2 regions of the Micromonospora inyonensis genome follow, and region 1 is predicted to be linked to the other one. Evidence: riboswitches for the same ligand, from Rfam matches in the RefSeq annotation. Region 1 holds a riboswitch; the other holds the start of a gene.
The links. Region 1 has a riboswitch for ZMP and ZTP ahead of GA0074694_RS23785 (glycine hydroxymethyltransferase). Riboswitches for the same ligand answer to the same signal wherever they lie in the genome.
Positions count from the first base shown of each region.

Region 2: it holds a riboswitch for ZMP and ZTP, as region 1 does, so the genes downstream of both, GA0074694_RS06515 (bifunctional 5,10-methylenetetrahydrofolate dehydrogenase/5,10-methenyltetrahydrofolate cyclohydrolase) here and GA0074694_RS23785 (glycine hydroxymethyltransferase) in region 1, are expected to answer to the same signal.

Region 1 covers NZ_FMHU01000002.1:2,086,122-2,094,683, forward strand. The annotation lists gene GA0074694_RS23760 (histidine phosphatase family protein) at 1-246, shown strand, start outside; gene GA0074694_RS23765 (NAD(P)H-hydrate dehydratase) at 230-1,099, shown strand; gene GA0074694_RS23770 (S8 family peptidase) at 1,262-2,728, shown strand; gene GA0074694_RS23775 (hemerythrin domain-containing protein) at 2,861-3,361, shown strand; gene GA0074694_RS23780 (metallophosphoesterase family protein) at 3,373-4,248, opposite strand; ZMP/ZTP riboswitch at 4,379-4,468, shown strand; gene GA0074694_RS23785 (glycine hydroxymethyltransferase) at 4,486-5,928, shown strand; gene GA0074694_RS23790 (hypothetical protein) at 5,981-6,235, opposite strand; partial or broken gene GA0074694_RS33200 (aminotransferase class I/II-fold pyridoxal phosphate-dependent enzyme) at 6,298-6,927, opposite strand; gene GA0074694_RS31125 (MFS transporter) at 6,943-7,746, shown strand; gene GA0074694_RS23800 (TIGR03089 family protein) at 7,888-8,562, shown strand, end outside.
Region 2 covers NZ_FMHU01000001.1:1,424,905-1,433,466, forward strand. The annotation lists gene GA0074694_RS06490 (putative bifunctional diguanylate cyclase/phosphodiesterase) at 1-1,809, shown strand, start outside; gene GA0074694_RS06495 (glycosyltransferase 87 family protein) at 1,806-3,236, shown strand; gene GA0074694_RS06500 (phosphoribosyltransferase) at 3,246-3,878, shown strand; gene GA0074694_RS06505 (TFIIB-type zinc ribbon-containing protein) at 3,902-4,330, shown strand; gene GA0074694_RS06510 (maleylpyruvate isomerase N-terminal domain-containing protein) at 4,491-5,168, shown strand; ZMP/ZTP riboswitch at 5,195-5,279, shown strand; gene GA0074694_RS06515 (bifunctional 5,10-methylenetetrahydrofolate dehydrogenase/5,10-methenyltetrahydrofolate cyclohydrolase) at 5,301-6,161, shown strand; gene dnaB (replicative DNA helicase) at 6,196-7,602, opposite strand; gene GA0074694_RS06525 (hypothetical protein) at 7,995-8,562, shown strand, end outside.

The DNA of each region.
Region 1 (8,562 bases):
AGACGGGTGGCCCTCTTCGGCCACGAGGCGCTGGTCTTCCTGCTCCGCTACCTGCTGGAACCGATCTCCGAGCCGGAGCTGGTCGAGCTGACCCGCCGGCACCGGCTGGGCAACTGCTCGGTCACCGGATGGCGGCGCGGCCCGGACGGCGGGCTCGACCTGACCGTCTTCAACGACGTCACTCACCTGCGGGAACAGGGCACCGAACCGACCCGGGAGGAGGGCGTCGATGCCGAACCGGTCTGAGCCGAAGGTGATCACGCCAGGGCTGCTGCGGAACTGGGCGCTGCCCGTGCCGACCGGCGGGAAGGAGACCCGGGGCACGGTCCTGGTGGTCGGCGGGTCCCGGGTGACCCCCGGGGCGGTGCTGCTGGCCGGGGTGGCCGCGCTGCGGGCCGGGGCCGGGGTGCTGCAACTGGCCGCCGCCGAGTCGACCGCGGCGGCCCTGAGCATCCAGGTGCCGGAGGCACTGGTGGTGGGACTGCCGGAAACCCGCGACGGCGCGGTCGCCGGAGCGCGCGCGCAGCGGCTGGACGAACTGGTCGCCGAGGCCGACGTGGTCGCCGTCGGGCCCGGACTGCACGACATCGACGAGACCCAGGCGGTACTGCACCGGGTGCTGGACGCGGCGGGACCCCGGACGGCCCTGGTGCTCGACGCGTACGCCCTCGGTGCCCTCAGTCACGAACCGGAGCTGCTCACCGGGGCGGACCGGACCGCGGTGCTCACCCCGAACCTCACCGAGGCCTGCCACCTGCTCGGCCGCGACCCCGGCGACGACCTCGACGCCGAGGCCGCCGAGCTGGCCGGGCGCTACCGGGCGGTGGTGTCGCTGTACGGGCACATCGCCAGTCCGGACGGCCGGCGGTGGCGGGAGGAGAGCGGCGACGCCGGGTTGGGCACCTCCGGCAGCGGTGACGTCCGGGCGGGGCTGCTGGCCGGGCTGCTGTCCCGGGGCGCGGGTCCGGAACAGGCCGCCTGCTGGGCGGCGTTCGCGCACGCGGTCAGCGGGCAGCGGCTGATCCCCCGGTACGGCCGGATCGGCTTCCTGGCCCGGGAGCTGCTCGACGAGATCCCGCAGGTGCTGGCAACCGTCTGAGGACCGGTCACCGTCTGACGGGTCGCGCCTGACCGAACGGATGTGTGTAACGCCACATCTGCCTCCCTACTCTGGTCAGTCGAGAGTGGGCATTCCGCCCGCCCCCGCCGGACGCGTTCGCACGCGGAGCGCGACCGGCGGGAACAGCCCCTGGGAGTGTGTGTGAAGTTCATCCGTCGCAAGACACTTGCCGCGGCCTCGACCGTGGCGCTCGGTGTCGGCCTCGCCGTCACCGGTGGGCTGGCTCCGGCGTCCGCGGCAGGTCCCGAGACGACGTTCCTGGTGCTCGCACCGCAGGGCGCGTCGACGGACCGGGCCGTGGCCCGTGCGACCGCCGCGCAGGGCACCGTGGTCGCCACGTACGACCAGATCGGTGTGCTGGTGGTCCGCTCGACCAACCCCGACTTCGTCCGGCAGGTGGCCGGCGCCGGGGTCGAGTCGGTGGCCTCCACCGCCGGCCTGGGTGCCGCGCTGGACGAGGGTGAGACGGTGGAGCTGACCGGGCTCGCCGCGACCACCGCGGACCCGACCGGCGAACCGCTCTTCGCCCAGCAGTGGGACATGCCGATGATCAAGGTGCCGCAGGCCCACGCGGTCACCGCCGGCAGCCCGAACGTCGTGGTCGGGGTGCTGGACAGCGGCATCTCCAGCAGCCACCCGGACCTGGCCAGCCAGATCGCGCGGGACAAGAGCGCGAGCTGCGTCGGCGGTGCCCCGGACACCACCGAGGCGTCCTGGAACCCGACCACCTCCGACCACGGCACGCACGTGGCCGGGACCATCGCCGCCGCCGTCAACGGCGTGGGCGTCACCGGTGTCGCCCCGGGCGTCAAGGTGGCGGCCGTCAAGGTCGTCAACGACGACGGCTACATCTTCCCCGAGGCGGCGGTCTGCGGCTTTCTCTGGGCCGCCGAGCACGGCATGCAGGTGACCAACAACAGCTACTACATCGACCCGTGGGAGCTGAACTGCCGCAACGACGCCCGGCAGCGTCCGGTGTGGCAGGCCGTCCAGCGGGCCATCCGGTACTCGCAGAGCAAGGGCGTACTGCACGTGGCGTCCTCCGGCAACTCCAACTACGACCTGGCGCACAAGAACGTCGACTCGGGCAGCCCGAACAACGGGACGCCCGAGGTGCGTGAGGTCAACAGCGCCTGCCTCGTCCTGCCGGGCGAGGCGCCGGGCGTGGTGACCGTCTCGGCGGTCGGCCCGACCGGGGCGAAGAGCTACTACTCCTCGTACGGGCAGGGTGTGGTCGACGTGACCGCGCCCGGCGGCGACACCCGCTTCCGCACCCAGGGTGTCCCCTCCACCATCTCCGACGCGATCCTGTCGACCACGTTCAACGTGACGACCCGGACCAACGGTTGGGGTTACAAGCAGGGCACCTCGATGTCGAGCCCGCACGCGGCCGGCGTGGCCGCCCTGGCCGCCTCGGCGCACCCGGAGATGAACCCGGGTCAGCTGGCGGCGTTCGTGGAGCGCACCGCCACCCCGCTGTCCTGCCCGGCCGGGGTGTACAACCCCGTGCCGCTGCTGGGCAGCGAGTACGACGCCACCTGCTCCGGCGGGGCGCGTAACGGCTTCTACGGCGCCGGCATGGTCGACGCTCACGCGGCCGTCCGGTAACAGCGGGGTCGCAGCACGTGAGGGCCCGGCGCGGGAACGCGCCGGGCCCTCACCCGTCCGGGTGAGGTCTGTTTCGCCCGGCCGGGTGAGGGGGTAGCAGGGTGGTCACCAGCCCATCCGAGGAGGTCAACGGTGTCCACCGATGCCATCGTGCTGCTCAAGGAAGACCACAAGGAGATGCGTCGCCTGTTCCGGGAGTTCCAGGACGCCCAGGAAGGACCACCGCGCCGACGGCAGGAGCTGGTGGCCCGGATCCTGGAGGCGCTGACCGTGCACACGTACCTCGAGAACGAGGTGATGTACCCGGAGATCCGCCGGCTCCTGCCCGACCTGGAGGACGACATCCTGGAGTCGTACGAGGAGCACCACGTCGCCGACGTGCTCTGCGCCGAGCTGGCCACCATGGACGCCGACGACGAGCGCTTCGTCGCCAAGACCACGGTGCTGATCGAGAACGTGACACACCACGTCGAGGAGGAGGAACAGGAGTGGTTCCCGAAAGTGCGCGAGGCGCTCGGCCGTAAGCAGTTGCAGGAGATCGGTGAGCGCATGCTGGCGCTGCGCCCCGACGCCCCGCGTACCCCGACCGCGCCGAAGGCGCTGAAGAAGGCGCTCGACGCGCTGACCGCCTAGCCTGAGCCCGGCTACCGGAGTGGCTGGATCGCCGGCCACTCCGGTAGGTCGCCGGGCGGGGTGGGCAGGATCTGCCGCAGTCGAGGGGGGTTCGGGCGGCGTTTCCACTCGCGCGGATACCCGAGGGAGACCTCCTCGAACCGCACCCCGTCGTGAACGCTGGTGCGGGGGATGTGCAGGTGGCCGTAGACGACCACGGCGGCCCGGTAGCGCAGGTGCCAGTCGGCCGTCGCGGTCGTGCCGCACCACTGGGCGAAGATCGGATACCGCAGGATCCGGGTCGGCTCCCGCACCAGGGGATAGTGGTTGACCAGCACGGTCGGCATCGGGTCGAGCGCGTCGAGCCGCGCCCGGGTCTGCGCCAGCCGGGCCTCGCACCACGCCTGCCGGCTCGGGAACGGGTCCGGGTGCAGGAGGTACTCGTCGGTGCAGACGATGCCCGTGCGGTGCGCCTCGGCGAGCGCCGCCTCCCGGTCCATCCCCTCGGGCAGGAACGTGTAGTCGTAGCCGAGGAAGAGCGGCACGATCCGGACCGGCCCGTCCGGGCCACGCCAGATCTCGTACGGGTCCTCCGGGGTGACCACGTCGAGCTGGCGGCACAGGTCGACCAGGTGCCGGTAGCGCTCCTCACCCCGCAGGGTCACCGGGTCCGTGGCCGGGGTCCACAACTCGTGGTTGCCGGGCACCCAGATCACCCTGGCGAAGCGCTCGCGCAGCTGGGCGAGCGTCCGCTCGATGTGCGAGACCGTCTCGCCCACGTCCCCGGCGACGAGCAGCCAGTCCTGCGGCGACTCCGGACGCAGCTCGTCGACGATCCCCCGGTTGTCCGCGTACCCGACGTGCAGATCACTGATCGCGACCAGACTGCCGCCGTCCTCCCCCACCATGGCCCCGATCTTACGGACACCCCCGTGGGGCCAGCGTCCCCGCGTACGCGCGCCCGGCGTCGACGCTCGTGGCCCGTTCCAGCCCCGGCGGAGGCGCGCCGGAGGCCGGCGGGCCGACCCGGTAGGATCACCGGTGGGCCGTGACTGGCGCGTGGGGATGGAGCACCATCGGGAAGCGGCCCCGTCATGAGGACGCACGCCGAGCGCCTGGGCCTTCCGCACCGTACTGGAGGTCGCATGCCGTCGTCGTCGAACGCCGAGTCCACCGCATTCCGCAGCGCCCTTGAGGTGATCCGCGCCGTCGAGCCCCGGGTCGCCGACGCGATCGGTGCCGAGCTGGCCGACCAGCGGGAGTCGCTCAAGCTGATCGCCAGTGAGAACTACGCCTCCCCGGCCACACTCCTGGCGATGGGCAACTGGTTCAGCGACAAGTACGCCGAGGGCACCGTCGGCCGCCGGTTCTACGCCGGCTGCCAGAACGTCGACACGGTCGAGGCGCTCGCCGCCGAGCACGCCCGGGAGCTGTTCGGGGCCGCGCACGCGTACGTGCAGCCGCACTCGGGCATCGACGCCAACCTGGTCGCCTTCTGGGCGATCCTGGCCGACCGGGTGGAGGCCCCGGCGCTGAAGCGGGCGCAGGCCCGGCACGTCAACGACCTGACCGAGGCCGACTGGTTCACGCTCCGCCGCGAACTGGGCAACCAGCGGATGCTCGGCATGTCGCTGGACGCCGGCGGCCACCTCACCCACGGGTTCCGGCCGAACATCTCCGGCAAGATGTTCGACCAGCGCAGCTACGGCACCGACCCGACCACCGGGCTGGTCGACTACGACAAGGTCGCCGAGGCGGCCCGGGAGTTCAAGCCGCTGATCCTGGTCGGCGGTTACTCCGCGTACCCCCGGAAGGTGAACTTCCGGATCCTGCGGGAGATCGCCGACGAGGTGGGCGCCACCTTCATGGTGGACATGGCGCACTTCGCCGGGCTGGTCGCGGGCAAGGTCTTCACCGGTGACTTCGACCCGGTGCCGCACGCGCACATCGTCACCACCACCACCCACAAGTCGCTGCGCGGACCGCGCGGCGGCATGGTGCTCTGCGGCCCGGAGCTGGCCGAGCAGGTGGACCGGGGCTGCCCGATGGTGCTCGGCGGCCCGCTGCCGCACGTGATGGCCGCCAAGGCGGTCGCCCTGGCCGAGGCCCGCCGCCCGGACTTCGCCGACTACGCGCAGCGCATCGTCGCCAACTCCCAGGCCCTCGCCGAGGGGCTGCTGCGGCGGGGGGCCACCCTGGTCACCGGGGGCACCGACAACCACCTGGTGCTCATCGACGTGACCGGCTACGGGCTGACCGGCCGTCAGGCCGAGCAGGCCCTGCTGGACTCCGGCATCGTGACCAACCGCAACGCCGTGCCGCAGGACCCGAACGGCGCGTGGTACACCTCCGGCGTCCGCATCGGCACCCCGGCACTGACCACCCGGGGCCTCGGCACCGACCAGATGGACGAGACCGCCGAACTGATCCACACCGTATTGAGCCAGACCCGCCCGGGGTCGAACGCCGACGGCACGCCGTCGAAGGCGAAGTACACCCTGGAGCCGGCGGTGTCCGAGCGGATCGCCAAGCAGGCCAGCGACCTGGTCGCCGGTTTCCCGCTCTACCCCACCGTCGACCTGGGCTGACGCGGCGGACGCGCGGGGGCGGTGCCGGGTCCGGCACCGCCCCCGCCGCGCGTCAGATGGTGATCGGCCGCTTGAGGTGGTAGCGGTGCACCTCGGTGCTGCCCTGGACGTTGTTGACGTCCTCGGCGGCGGCGACCAGTTCCCACCCCTCTCGGCCGACCCGGTTCAGGTGGGCGATGGCGGTGTCGCCGTACGGGGTGACGTCCCGGCGTGAGCCGTCCGGCCCGTACCAGATGAACGTGACCTCGAAACTGCGCCCCTGCCCTTGGTAGCGGCGGACCAGTAGTGCGTACTCCCAGGCGACCATCGCTCCATTATCGCCGTCCACAGCGGAGCCCGCCGACCGCCGGGGACGTGTCGCGCCCGCCGTCAGGTCACCGACACGCCGCGTCGGTCCATCTCATCGGCGAGCAGGGCGGCCAGCCGGTCCAGGCCCAGGTCGATCTGCTCGCGGGTGACCGCGCTGACCGACAGCCGCAGCGCGTCGACCGCGGCGGTGTCGTCGTAGAAGTGGGCCATCGGCGTCCAGAGCACGCCGCACTCCTGTGCCGAACGGGCCAGCAGCGCGTCGTCGACCGGGAACGGTACGGTCACCACCGCGAAGAAGCCGCCGGCGGGGACGTTCCAGCGCACCGGGGACGGCGGTGGGAACCGCCGGGCCAGGCCGGCGGTGAGGTGCCGCAGGTTGCCGGCGTAGACCGCGCGTTCCCGCTCGTTCGCCCGGGCCAGGCTGCACCCGTGCGCCAGCAGCCGGCCCCCGACGACCGCCTGGGCGATCGGCGAGGTGTTCACGGTGACCATACTCTTGATCTTGGCCAGCTGGTCGGCGAGCAGCCCCACCGTCCCGTCGGCACCCCAGACCCGCTGGTCGGCCAGGACGTAGCCGACCTGGGCGCCGGGCAGCACGGTCTTGGCGAACGAGCCGAGGTAGACCACCCGGCCCCACTCGTCGAGCGCCTTGAGGGTGGGCAGCCGGGCCGTGCCGTCGGCCGGGAAGAGGGGCTCAACCGGGTGGTGACCCTGCTCGGCGCCAGTCTGGGCGGGCTGCTCATCTTCTGGTTCGGCACCGCCACCGCGCTGCTGATCGACGCGGCCACGTTCGCCGTGTGTGCCCTGCTGATCGGGCTGCTGGTGGCGCTTCCGGCCCCGGCCGCACCGGCCGGCGACGCGGCGCCGACCCGGGAGGGCTACTGGACGGCGCTGCGCGGCGGTTTCCGCTACCTGCGTACCGACCAGTTGCTGCGCAACATGCTGCTGGTCGTCTTCGCGCTGAACATGGTGGCGAACGCCAGCATCGCCGTCTTCGTGCCGATCTGGGTCGACGAGGTGCTCCGCTCCCCCACCGGGCTCGGCCTGGTGCTCGGCGCGTTCGGCGGCGGGGCGCTGCTGGGCAGCCTGCTCTTCACCTGGCTCGGCCCCCGGTTGCCCGCGTTCGCCACGTTCGTGCTGGGCGCCGCGCTCAGCGGTACGCCCCGACTGTTCGCCCTGGCCGCCACCGACGACCTGACCGTCGTGCTCGGGGTGACCTTCGTGTCGGCCATCGGCGTGGGCGCGATCAACCCGCTGCTCGGCGTCGCCCTCTACGAGCGGGTGCCCCCGGCGTTGCAGACCCGGGTGATCGGCATCGCCGGGGCGGTCGGCTTCGCCGGACTGCCGGTCGGCGCGCTGCTGGCCGGCTGCGGGGTCAGCATGCTCGGGTTGACGCCCACCCTGCTGCTCTCGGGCGTCGTCTGCCTCGGGGTGACCGCCGTGCCGCTGCTCACCGGCCCTCCCTCGGCCCGTCTCGGCACCCCGGAGAAGGCCACCGCCACCGCCTGACCACCGACCCGGTGACCACTCACCCCACGATCGGACTCGCCCGACGCGCTGCTCGGCCCGGCTGGCGAGCCGGGGCGGGTCGGCGAGGGTGGCGGACGGATAGGGTGGGACCGCCGTTCCACGTCCGCTCTGGAGTCCCCGATGACCATGCCCGCTGTCGACCTGCCCGGCCTGCCGACCGCCGGAGCGGACCAGCCGCTGCTGACGTACTACGACGACGCGACCGGCGAGCGGACCACACTGACCGCGACGGAACTGGGTGCGTGGGCCGCCCGGACGACCGGGCTGCTCCGCGACGGCTGCCGGCTGCGGGCCGGCGACCGGGCGGCCGTGCTGCTGCCGCCGCACTGGCAGACCGCTGCCGTGCTGCTGGGCTGCTGGGCCGCCGGGGTGGCGGTGTCGTACCGGGGCCGGGCCACCGCCGGACTGCCCACGCTCGGCCCTGGCGGGCACGAGCCGCTGGACGCCAGCTTCGTGCACCGGCCCCGGATCGACGACTGGCTGGACAACCCACCCGAGGCCACCCACCGGTTCGTGCTCGGGCTGGGGCCGCTCGGGGCGCCGACGCCGCCCCCACCCACCGGTTACCTGGACTTCGTCACCGAACTCGACCTGCGCTCCGCCGCCCCACCCCCGGTCGCGGTGGTCCGGCGGTCGGACGCCGCCAGCGTCGACGGCACCAGCTACGCCCAGTGGGGCGAGGTGGCCCGCGCCGTCGCGGAGGCCGGCGGACTGCGACCGGGCGACCGGATCCTGGTCGACGCGGCCGTCCACGACGAGCCGGTGAAGTGGCTGCTCGCCCCGCTGGCGGCCGGC
Region 2 (8,562 bases), on a different contig from region 1:
GAGCAGCAGGCCTGGCAGCGACTGGCCCGGACCACCGACGCGCTCAACTCGGTGGACCTCAACCGTGTCCTCACCACCGCCGTCACCCAGGCAGCCGAACTCTTCTCCGCCGACGAGGTCGAGGTCGAACTGCACGACGGCCCGCGCAGCGTCCGCGGCAACAGCCACAAGATCACCTACGACGGCCCCGGCGGAGAGCCCACCACCGTGGACGGCTCGGTCATCCCCATCCCGCTGGAGGGACACGACCGCACCCTCGACGTCGGGCTGCTGCGCCTGCGCTTCCGCGGCCCGGTACGCCTCAACGAACGCGAGCAGTACACCCTGCGGACCTTCGCCTCGGCCCTGTGCACGGCGGTCCGCAACGCCCAGGCGTACGCCGAACTGGCCCGGGCCGCCGCCGACCACGCGTACGCCGCCACCCACGACGCCCTCACCGGCCTGGCCAACCGTCGGCACCTGCTCGACCAGGGCAGCGCACAGCTCAACGGCCGCCACGCCGACGGCGTCACCGCCCTCGCCCTGATCGACCTGAACCACTTCAAGGAGATCAACGACACTCTCGGCCACGCCGCCGGGGACCGGATCCTGGTGCAGGTGGCCGCCCGGCTACGTGACGCGACCCGCGACGACGACCTGGTCGCCCGGCTCGGCGGCGACGAGTTCGCCGTCCTCCTGCGCGGACTACCCGCCCCGGCGATGGCCGCCCACCGCACCGAGGCCCTGCTCACCGCCCTGCACGAACCCTTCGACCTGGACGGCATGCGGATCAGCGTCGAAGCCAGCGGCGGCATCGCCACCGCACCGGGCACCGGCGGCATGGCCGAACTGCTCCGTCGCGCCGACGTCGCCATGTACCAGGCCAAACGCAACGGCCAGCGGATCGCCAGCTACACCCCCGCCCGGGACACGGCCGACCTCGGCCGGCTCGCCCTCGGCGGCGACCTGCCCCGGGCCGTCGCCGACCACGAGTTCGCGGTCAACTTCCAGCCCATCGTCGACCTCGCCACCGGCGAGGTGGTCGGCGCCGAGGCACTCGCCCGCTGGCACCACCCCACCAACGGCACCGTCGACCCGGCCCGCTTCCTGGAGGCCGTGGAACGCTCCGGTCTTCTCCCCGCCTTCGCCGAGAGCGTCCTCGACCAGGCCCTCCTCGCCCTGGTCGGCTGGCGGGAAGCCGGCTTCGACATTCCGGTCGCGGTCAACGTCTCCCCGCGCAGCCTGCTCGACGCCCGTTTCGCCGGCGCGGTGCTCACCCGGCTGCGCGCCCACGACCTCCCCCCCGACCGACTGATGCTGGAGCTGACCGAGAACCTCACCCTCAGCCAGCTCGACATCGTCGACCGGGTCCTCGGCCGGCTCCGCGACGAGGGCGTCCGCCTCGCCCTGGACGACTTCGGCACCGGCTACTCCTCGCTCTCCCTGCTGTCCCGGATCCCGGTGCACGAGATCAAGATCGACCGGACCTTCGTCACCGACATGGAGAGCTCCGCCGAGGCGACCGCCGTCATCCGCTCCACCCTCGACCTCGGGCGCAGCCTCGGCCTCACCGTCGTCGCCGAGGGCGTGGAGAGCGAGCCGCAACGCCGCGCGCTCTGGGAACTCGGCTGCCTCGCCGGCCAGGGCCACCTCTTCGCCCGCCCGATGCCCGCCAACCGCTTCCTCGCCGCCCTGCACCGTGGGGCCGGCGGCCGACCCGGCACCCTCGCCCCGCCCCTGCACGACGCCGGTGCGGTGATCCGCCTCGCCCCCGGCCGCCGACCGAACGGACGGAACCGGACCGACCGTCTGCCACACTCTCCCGGGTGACCAGTCGGCCCGCGCCCCGCAGCAGCTCCACACCCGCCGTCGGGCCAGCCGCCCCACGCGCCCGCCGGACCTGGCAGGCGATCGACGGCGCGGCCGGCGGGCTCCCCCTCGACCTCGGCCTCTACGCCGTCTCGGCCGCCTTCGCCGGAATCACCGCCGTCACCTCCACCCTCCCGTCCCACCGTGCCTGGGGTGCGGTCGCAGCCATCGGCTACCTGGTCGCGGCCCTCCTCGCGACCGGTCAACTCCTCGCCCACCGACGCCACCCCGACAGCCCACTGGCCGGCACCACGGCCCGCTCGGCGGTCACCGTCCTGACCTGGACGACCACCGCACTCCTCCCGCTCGGCTGGCAGGCCGTGCAGCGGTCGGCCGGACGAACCGACCGGGCCCAGGAGGAGGTCGTCGTCGTCGAGCACTCCGGCGCGCGGCTGCTCCACGATGGCACCCCCTACCTCGGCCACGACGCCATCGCCGCCCTGCCACCGGCCGAACAGCTGCTCGGCTACACCCCGTACCAACCCGGCATGGCCCTCTTCGGCCTGCCCCGGGCCGCCCTCGACGCCTGGTGGACCGACGCGCGGATCTGGTTCGCCCTGGCCACCGCGCTCGTCCTCGCTCTCGCCGTCCGCGCCCTCCGCACCGGCGCCCTCGGCGCCGGCGGCGGCCTCGGGGGCGGCACCCTCGCCGGCGGCACCCCCCGGCACCGCGCCCGCCGCGACGCCGCCCTGCTGCGCGCCGTCCAGGCCGCCACCGTCCTGCCGATCTGCGCGCTCACCCTCGCCACCGGCGGCGACGACCTACCCGTCCTCGCGCTCTGCCTGCTCGCCCTCGCCCACGCCACCACCGGCCGACCCGGCCGTGCCGGCCTCGCCGTCGGCCTCGCCGGAGCACTCAAGCTGTTCGCCTGGCCGGTCGCCCTCGTCCTGCTCTTCTGGGCCGTCACCCGCCGCGCCGCCGGACGCTTCGCCGCCGCCGCGTTCGGCCTGCCCGCCGCCGCCCTCCTGCCCGCCCTCCTCGTCGACCGGGACGCCCTGGTCGAGAACGTGCTGCGCTTCCCCCTCGGCCAGGGCCTCGTCACCAGTCCGGCCGCGTCCCCCTTCCCCGGGCACCTCGTCGCCACCGGCCTTCCCGCCGGCCGGACCGTCGCCGCCGGCCTCCTGGTGGCGGCCGGACTGGCCATCGCCGTCCACCTGCTGCGCCGACCGCCCCGCACCGCCGCCACCGGCGCCCTCGTCTGCGGGTACGGGCTGCTCGCCGCGATCGCCCTGATGCCGGCCACCCGCTTCGGGTACCTGCTCTACCCGCTCGCCTTCCTGATCTGGGCACCCGCCCTCCGACTCGCGGAGTCCGATCGCCCCGGTCTGGCGGAATCCGATCGCCCCGGTTCGGCCGACTCTCCTGCGGAAGCGGCCGACAGGGCGTAGACCGGAGGCATGACCACGTACCGCAACCGCGCCGAAGCCGGCGAGGCGATCGCCGACCGGCTCGACGGGCTCGCCGGCCAGCCGGACGTCATCGTGCTCGGGCTCGTCCGGGGCGGCGTCCCGGTCGCCCAGGTGGTCGCCGCCCGGCTGGAAGCTCCCCTGGACGTACTGGTGGTCCGCAAGCTCGGCATGCCCTGGGCACCCGAGGTGGCGTTCGGCGCACTCGGCCCCGCCGACGTGCGGGTCCTCAACGACGCGGTGGCCGGCCGCCTCGACCCCGACGAGGTCGACGAGGTCGTCCGCCGCGAACAGGCCGAACTGGAACGCCGGGAACAGCTCTACCGGGCCGACCGGCCACCGCTGGACCTGACCGGCCGGACCGCCGTCGTCGTCGACGACGGCCTCGCCACCGGCGCCACCGCCCGCGCCGCCGTCCAGGTGGCCCGCCACCTCGGTGCCCGCCGCGTCGTGGTCGCCGTCCCGGTCGGCTCCCAGGAGGCGTGCGACATGCTCGCCACCGAGGCCGACCAGGTGGTCTCCGTCCGGACACCCCCCGACTTCGGCGCGGTCAGCCGCTACTACGACGACTTCCACGAGGTCTCCGACCAGGAAGTCACCGGAGCGCTCGCCGCGGCATCCTGACGCCCAGCGGGTACCGTCGAGAAATGCAGCTCACCTGTCCCAAGTGCCAAGGAGACATGCGCCAGTACGAGCGCAGCGGAGTCATCGTCGACCAGTGCGGCGACTGCCGGGGGATCTTCCTCGATCGCGGCGAACTCGAAAAGCTGTTCGAGGCGGAGGCGAACTGGAACAAGCAGCACGCCACCACCCCGGCCGCACCTCCACCCCCCGGCCCGGCACCGGGGCACACCCCCGGCCAACCCGGCGGGTACGCGCCTCCGCCACCCCCGCCGCCCGGTGCCGCGCCACACCAGCCCGGTTACGGCACCGTGCCCCCGCCCCCACCCCCGCCGCCGGGCTACCCGGCCGCGCCCGCACCCGCCTACGGCGGCCAGGGCCACCAGCACTACGGCTACCACGGGCACTACCGCCGCAAGAAGCAGCACGGTTTCCTCGGCGACTTCTTCGGCTGATCCATCCGGCGCTCCGCCGGCCCACCCGCCCGGCATTCCCGGGCTGACCCACCCCGTGGTCCTGCGGACCGACCCACGCCGGGGCGACCGGACCGGAACCCGCCGGTCCGGTCGCCCCGCCGCCGCGCGGAGCACCGCCAGCCGTGCGACGCTCGGCACCATGACCGAGTTCCGGCCGCACGAGGCGCTTGCCGAGGCGTACGCGGGCATCAGCGCGGTCGTCGGTCACCTCGACGACCACGATTTGCAACGGCCCACCCGCTGCCGGGGCTGGCTCGTCGCCGACCTGCTCTTCCACCTGCTCTGTGACGCCCAACGCGCCCTGGTCGCCCTGGCCAGCCCCGCCGACGGCCCAGTCGACTCCGACGACGTCAGCTACTGGCGGTCGTTCCCGTCCGACGACGGCGAATCCGCCCGGCACGCCTGGTGGGCCCGCCGGTCCGCCGCCGCCTTCGACCGTCCCGTCGGAGTGGTCCGGCTCTGGACCGAGACCGCCCCGGCCGCCGTCCGCGCGGCGACCGCCGCCGACCCGGAGCACCTGGTGACCACCCAGGGGCACGTGCTGCGCGTCGCCGACCTGCTCGCCACCCTGACCACCGAGGCGGCGGTGCACCACCTCGACCTGACCGTCGACCTGCCCGACGCGCCGGGCCCCGGCCCGCTGGCCCGTACCGTGGCGGTGACGACGATGGACGGCCTGCTCAGCGACGACGCGGTCCGGCCCGCCAGCTGGACCGACGAGGAGTACCTGCTGAAAGCGACCGGCCGGATCCCGCTCACCGACGCCGACCGGGCGGACCTGGGCGAGGTCGCCGGCTGGTTCCCGCTGCTGGGCTGAACAAGGCCCCACCGGCGAGTACAGTGTGGACGGTCCGTTACTGGCGTTGAGGTGGAGCACCACCGGGGAGCGGCCCGACGACCGTCGATGCCGTACGCCTGGGCGACCCTCCACGAGGCTCAGGAGTGCCCCATGGCCCAGACGCATCCGGCCCGGCTGATGGACGGCCGTGACCTCGCCCGGCGCATCATCGACGCCAGTTCCGCCACCGCCGCAGACCTGCGGCAACGCACCGGCACCGCCCCGTGCCTGGCCACCGTGCTGGTCGGCGAGGACCCGGCCTCCGCCACCTACGTCCGGATGAAGCGCAACCGCTGCGAGCAGGCCGGCATCCGCTCACGACATGTCGCCCTGCCCGCCTCGACCACCACGGACGAACTCGTCGGGGCGATCACCGCCCTGTCCCGGGACCCGCAGGTGCACGGCATCCTGCTCCAACACCCGGTCGGGGCGCACATCGACGAACGCGCCGCCTTCGAGGCCATCGCCCCAATGAAGGACGTGGACGGCGTCACCACGCGTTCCTTCGCCGCGATGGGATTCGGGCTGCCCGGCTTCGTCTCCTGCACGCCCGGCGGCATCCTCCGGCTGCTCGACGAGTACCGGGTCGATCTGGCCGGCAAGCACGCCGTGGTGGTGGGCCGAAGCCCCATCCTGGGCCGACCGGCCGGACTGCTCCTGCTCGGGCGGGACGCCACGGTCACCTACTGCCACTCCCGTACGACCGACCTCTCCGCGCTCACCCGGGAGGCCGACGTCCTGGTCGCGGCCGTCGGCCGACCGCGTCTCCTGACCGGTGCGGACATCAAACCCGGCGCGGTGGTGGTGGACGCCGGCTACAACCCGGGCAACGTCGGTGACGTCGACTTCGCGTCCGCCCGGGAGCGGGCCAGCCTGATCACCCCGGTCCCGGGCGGGGTCGGGCCGATGACCATCGCGGTTCTGTTGGCCCAGACGGTGGAGGCGGCGACCCGGCAGCTCGGTGTGCGCTGACCCGGAATCGCATCCCGGGCACGGAAACGATCCGTCAGACGATCGCCATGTCGACGAACCGCGACAGATGGAGCTGTGCGGCCACGGTCACGGTATCGGTCGGTCCATTCCGATGCTTGGCAACTATGAAATCCGCCTCCCCGGCCCGGGGCGACTCCTTGTCGTAGTAGTCATCCCGATGCAAAAGTATGACAACGTCCGCATCCTGCTCAATTGATCCCGACTCACGCAAATCGGACAACTGCGGACGCTTGTCGGTACGCTGCTCGGGACCACGGTTCAGCTGGCTCACCGCGATGACCGGGCACTCGACCTCCTTGGCGAGGAGCTTGAGCCCTCGGGACAGGTCCGCGACCTCCTGCTGCCGGCTCTCCGTACGCTTCGGCGAGGTCATGAGCTGGAGGTAGTCCACCACGATCATCTTGAGGTCGTGCCGCTGCTTGAGCCGTCGCGCCTTGGACCTGATCTCCATCAGGTTCATGCTCGGGGTGTCGTCGACGAAGAGCGGCGCCTCGCTGATCTCGCCCATGCAGCGGGCCAGCTTGGTCCAGTCGTCGTCGGAGAGCTGCCCGCTACGCAGCACGTGCAGGGGCACCCGCGCCTCGGCCGAGAGCAGTCGCATGACGATCTCGACCTTGCTCATTTCCAGCGAGAAGATCGCGGCAGCCTGGTTCGCCCGAATAGCAGCATTTCGGGCAAAATCCATACTTGCCGTTGATTTGCCCAGACCGGGCCTTCCTGCCACGATGATCAACTGGCCGGGGTGCAGGCCGTTGAGCAGACGGTCCAGGTCGCTGAAGCCGGTCGGCACGCCGGTCATCACGCCGCCCTGCGCACCCACCGCCTCGATCTCATCGAGGGTGGGCTGGAGCATGTCGGCGAGGACGGCGAAGTCCTCGCTGACCCGCTTCTCGGTGACGTCGTAGATGGCCTGCTGGGCGAGGTCGACCACGTCGTCCACGTCGCGGCTGCCGCCGGCGGCGGTGCCGTAGCCCAGCTGGACAATCCTGGTGCCGGCCTCGACCAGCCGGCGGAGCACGGCCCGCTCGGCGACGATCCGGGCGTAGTAGGCGGCGTTGGCCGCGGTCGGCACGCTCGCGATCACGCTGTGCAGGTAGGGGGCACCGCCGATGCGGACCAGGTCGCCGGAGTCGGCCAGGGCAGCGGCGACGGTGATCGGGTCGGCCGGCTCGCCGCGGCCGTAGATCTCCAGGATGGTGTCGAAGATGGTGGCGTGGATCGGCCGGTAGAAGTCGTGGGTCTTGAGGATCTCGACGACGTCGGCGATGGCGTCCTTGGACAGCAGCATTCCGCCGAGTACGCACTGCTCGGCGGCGACGTCCTGGGGCGGGGTCTTGTCGAACTGCCCGTCCCGCGGGGCCGGAGTGGGTGGCTGCCCGTTGGCCCGGGACTCTGTTCGCCTGTCGTCGGTGACCGACACCGGCTCCCCCCTCCGCTGCGTCGGATCGCGTCCGGCCGGCCACCGGCGTGGCGGCTCGCCGCCGACCGGTCCGGCGATCGGGGGCCATCGTGGGGCCGGTCGGGGGCCAACCATACGGAACCCGAGGTGAAGGGCTCAAGCAACCCGGTGGACGAGCCTCGGGACAACCTGTGGACAGGACGCCTCTGGGTGTGTGCAGCTTGTGCACAAACTGTGGATAACTCGCGGGTAATCCAGGTCACAATCGCCTTGAGCTGCGAGAACTCTGCACACAGCCTGTGGAGGAAGATTTTCCCGGCCGATCGGGCCCGGCATCGTCCCGTACTATCTCGGACATCGGCTCCGCCTGGCGGAGCGGATCGCACTTCGTGGAGAAGGGTCACGCTCCGGCCGTGAGCAACCGGGACTGGGCGCATGAGGTCAGCTCGCGTGAGCGTGCGCCGATGTTCCCCTGGAGTGATCCGGCCGAGCCGGAGCCGTCCTTCCCCGCCGACCACTGGACGAGCAGCCGACCCCCCACTGCGGAGCACGAGCGGGCGGGGGTGGTCGGCGAGCACGTGCCCCGGTGGGCGCGGGACGGGTCCGTCCCGGATCCGGGTGGTGGCGGCCGGCACCGGCACGACGCGCCGGGCGAGGAGCGGGTCCCGGTCGATCTCGGCTGGCGGGGCAACGGGCGGTGGGGCGCCGGGCCGACGGGCTGGCAGGAGCCGGCGGGCGGTGAGGTGTCGATTCCCGGTGCCGGCTGGTCGGAGCAGTATCGGGGGCGGCGGGTGGAAGACCCGTCCGGGTACGTCGGAAGCCGCCGGGCGGAGCCTGTACGGGACGATCCTCCTGCGGGTCCACCACCGAGCCGGCACAGTGGTCCGCCGTCGCCCCGTTCCGCGGTGTGGCCGGCCGGGGTGGAAGGTCCGCTCGGGCCGGCTGGACAGCCCGAGGAAATGCCCTGGCAGCCGCCCCGGT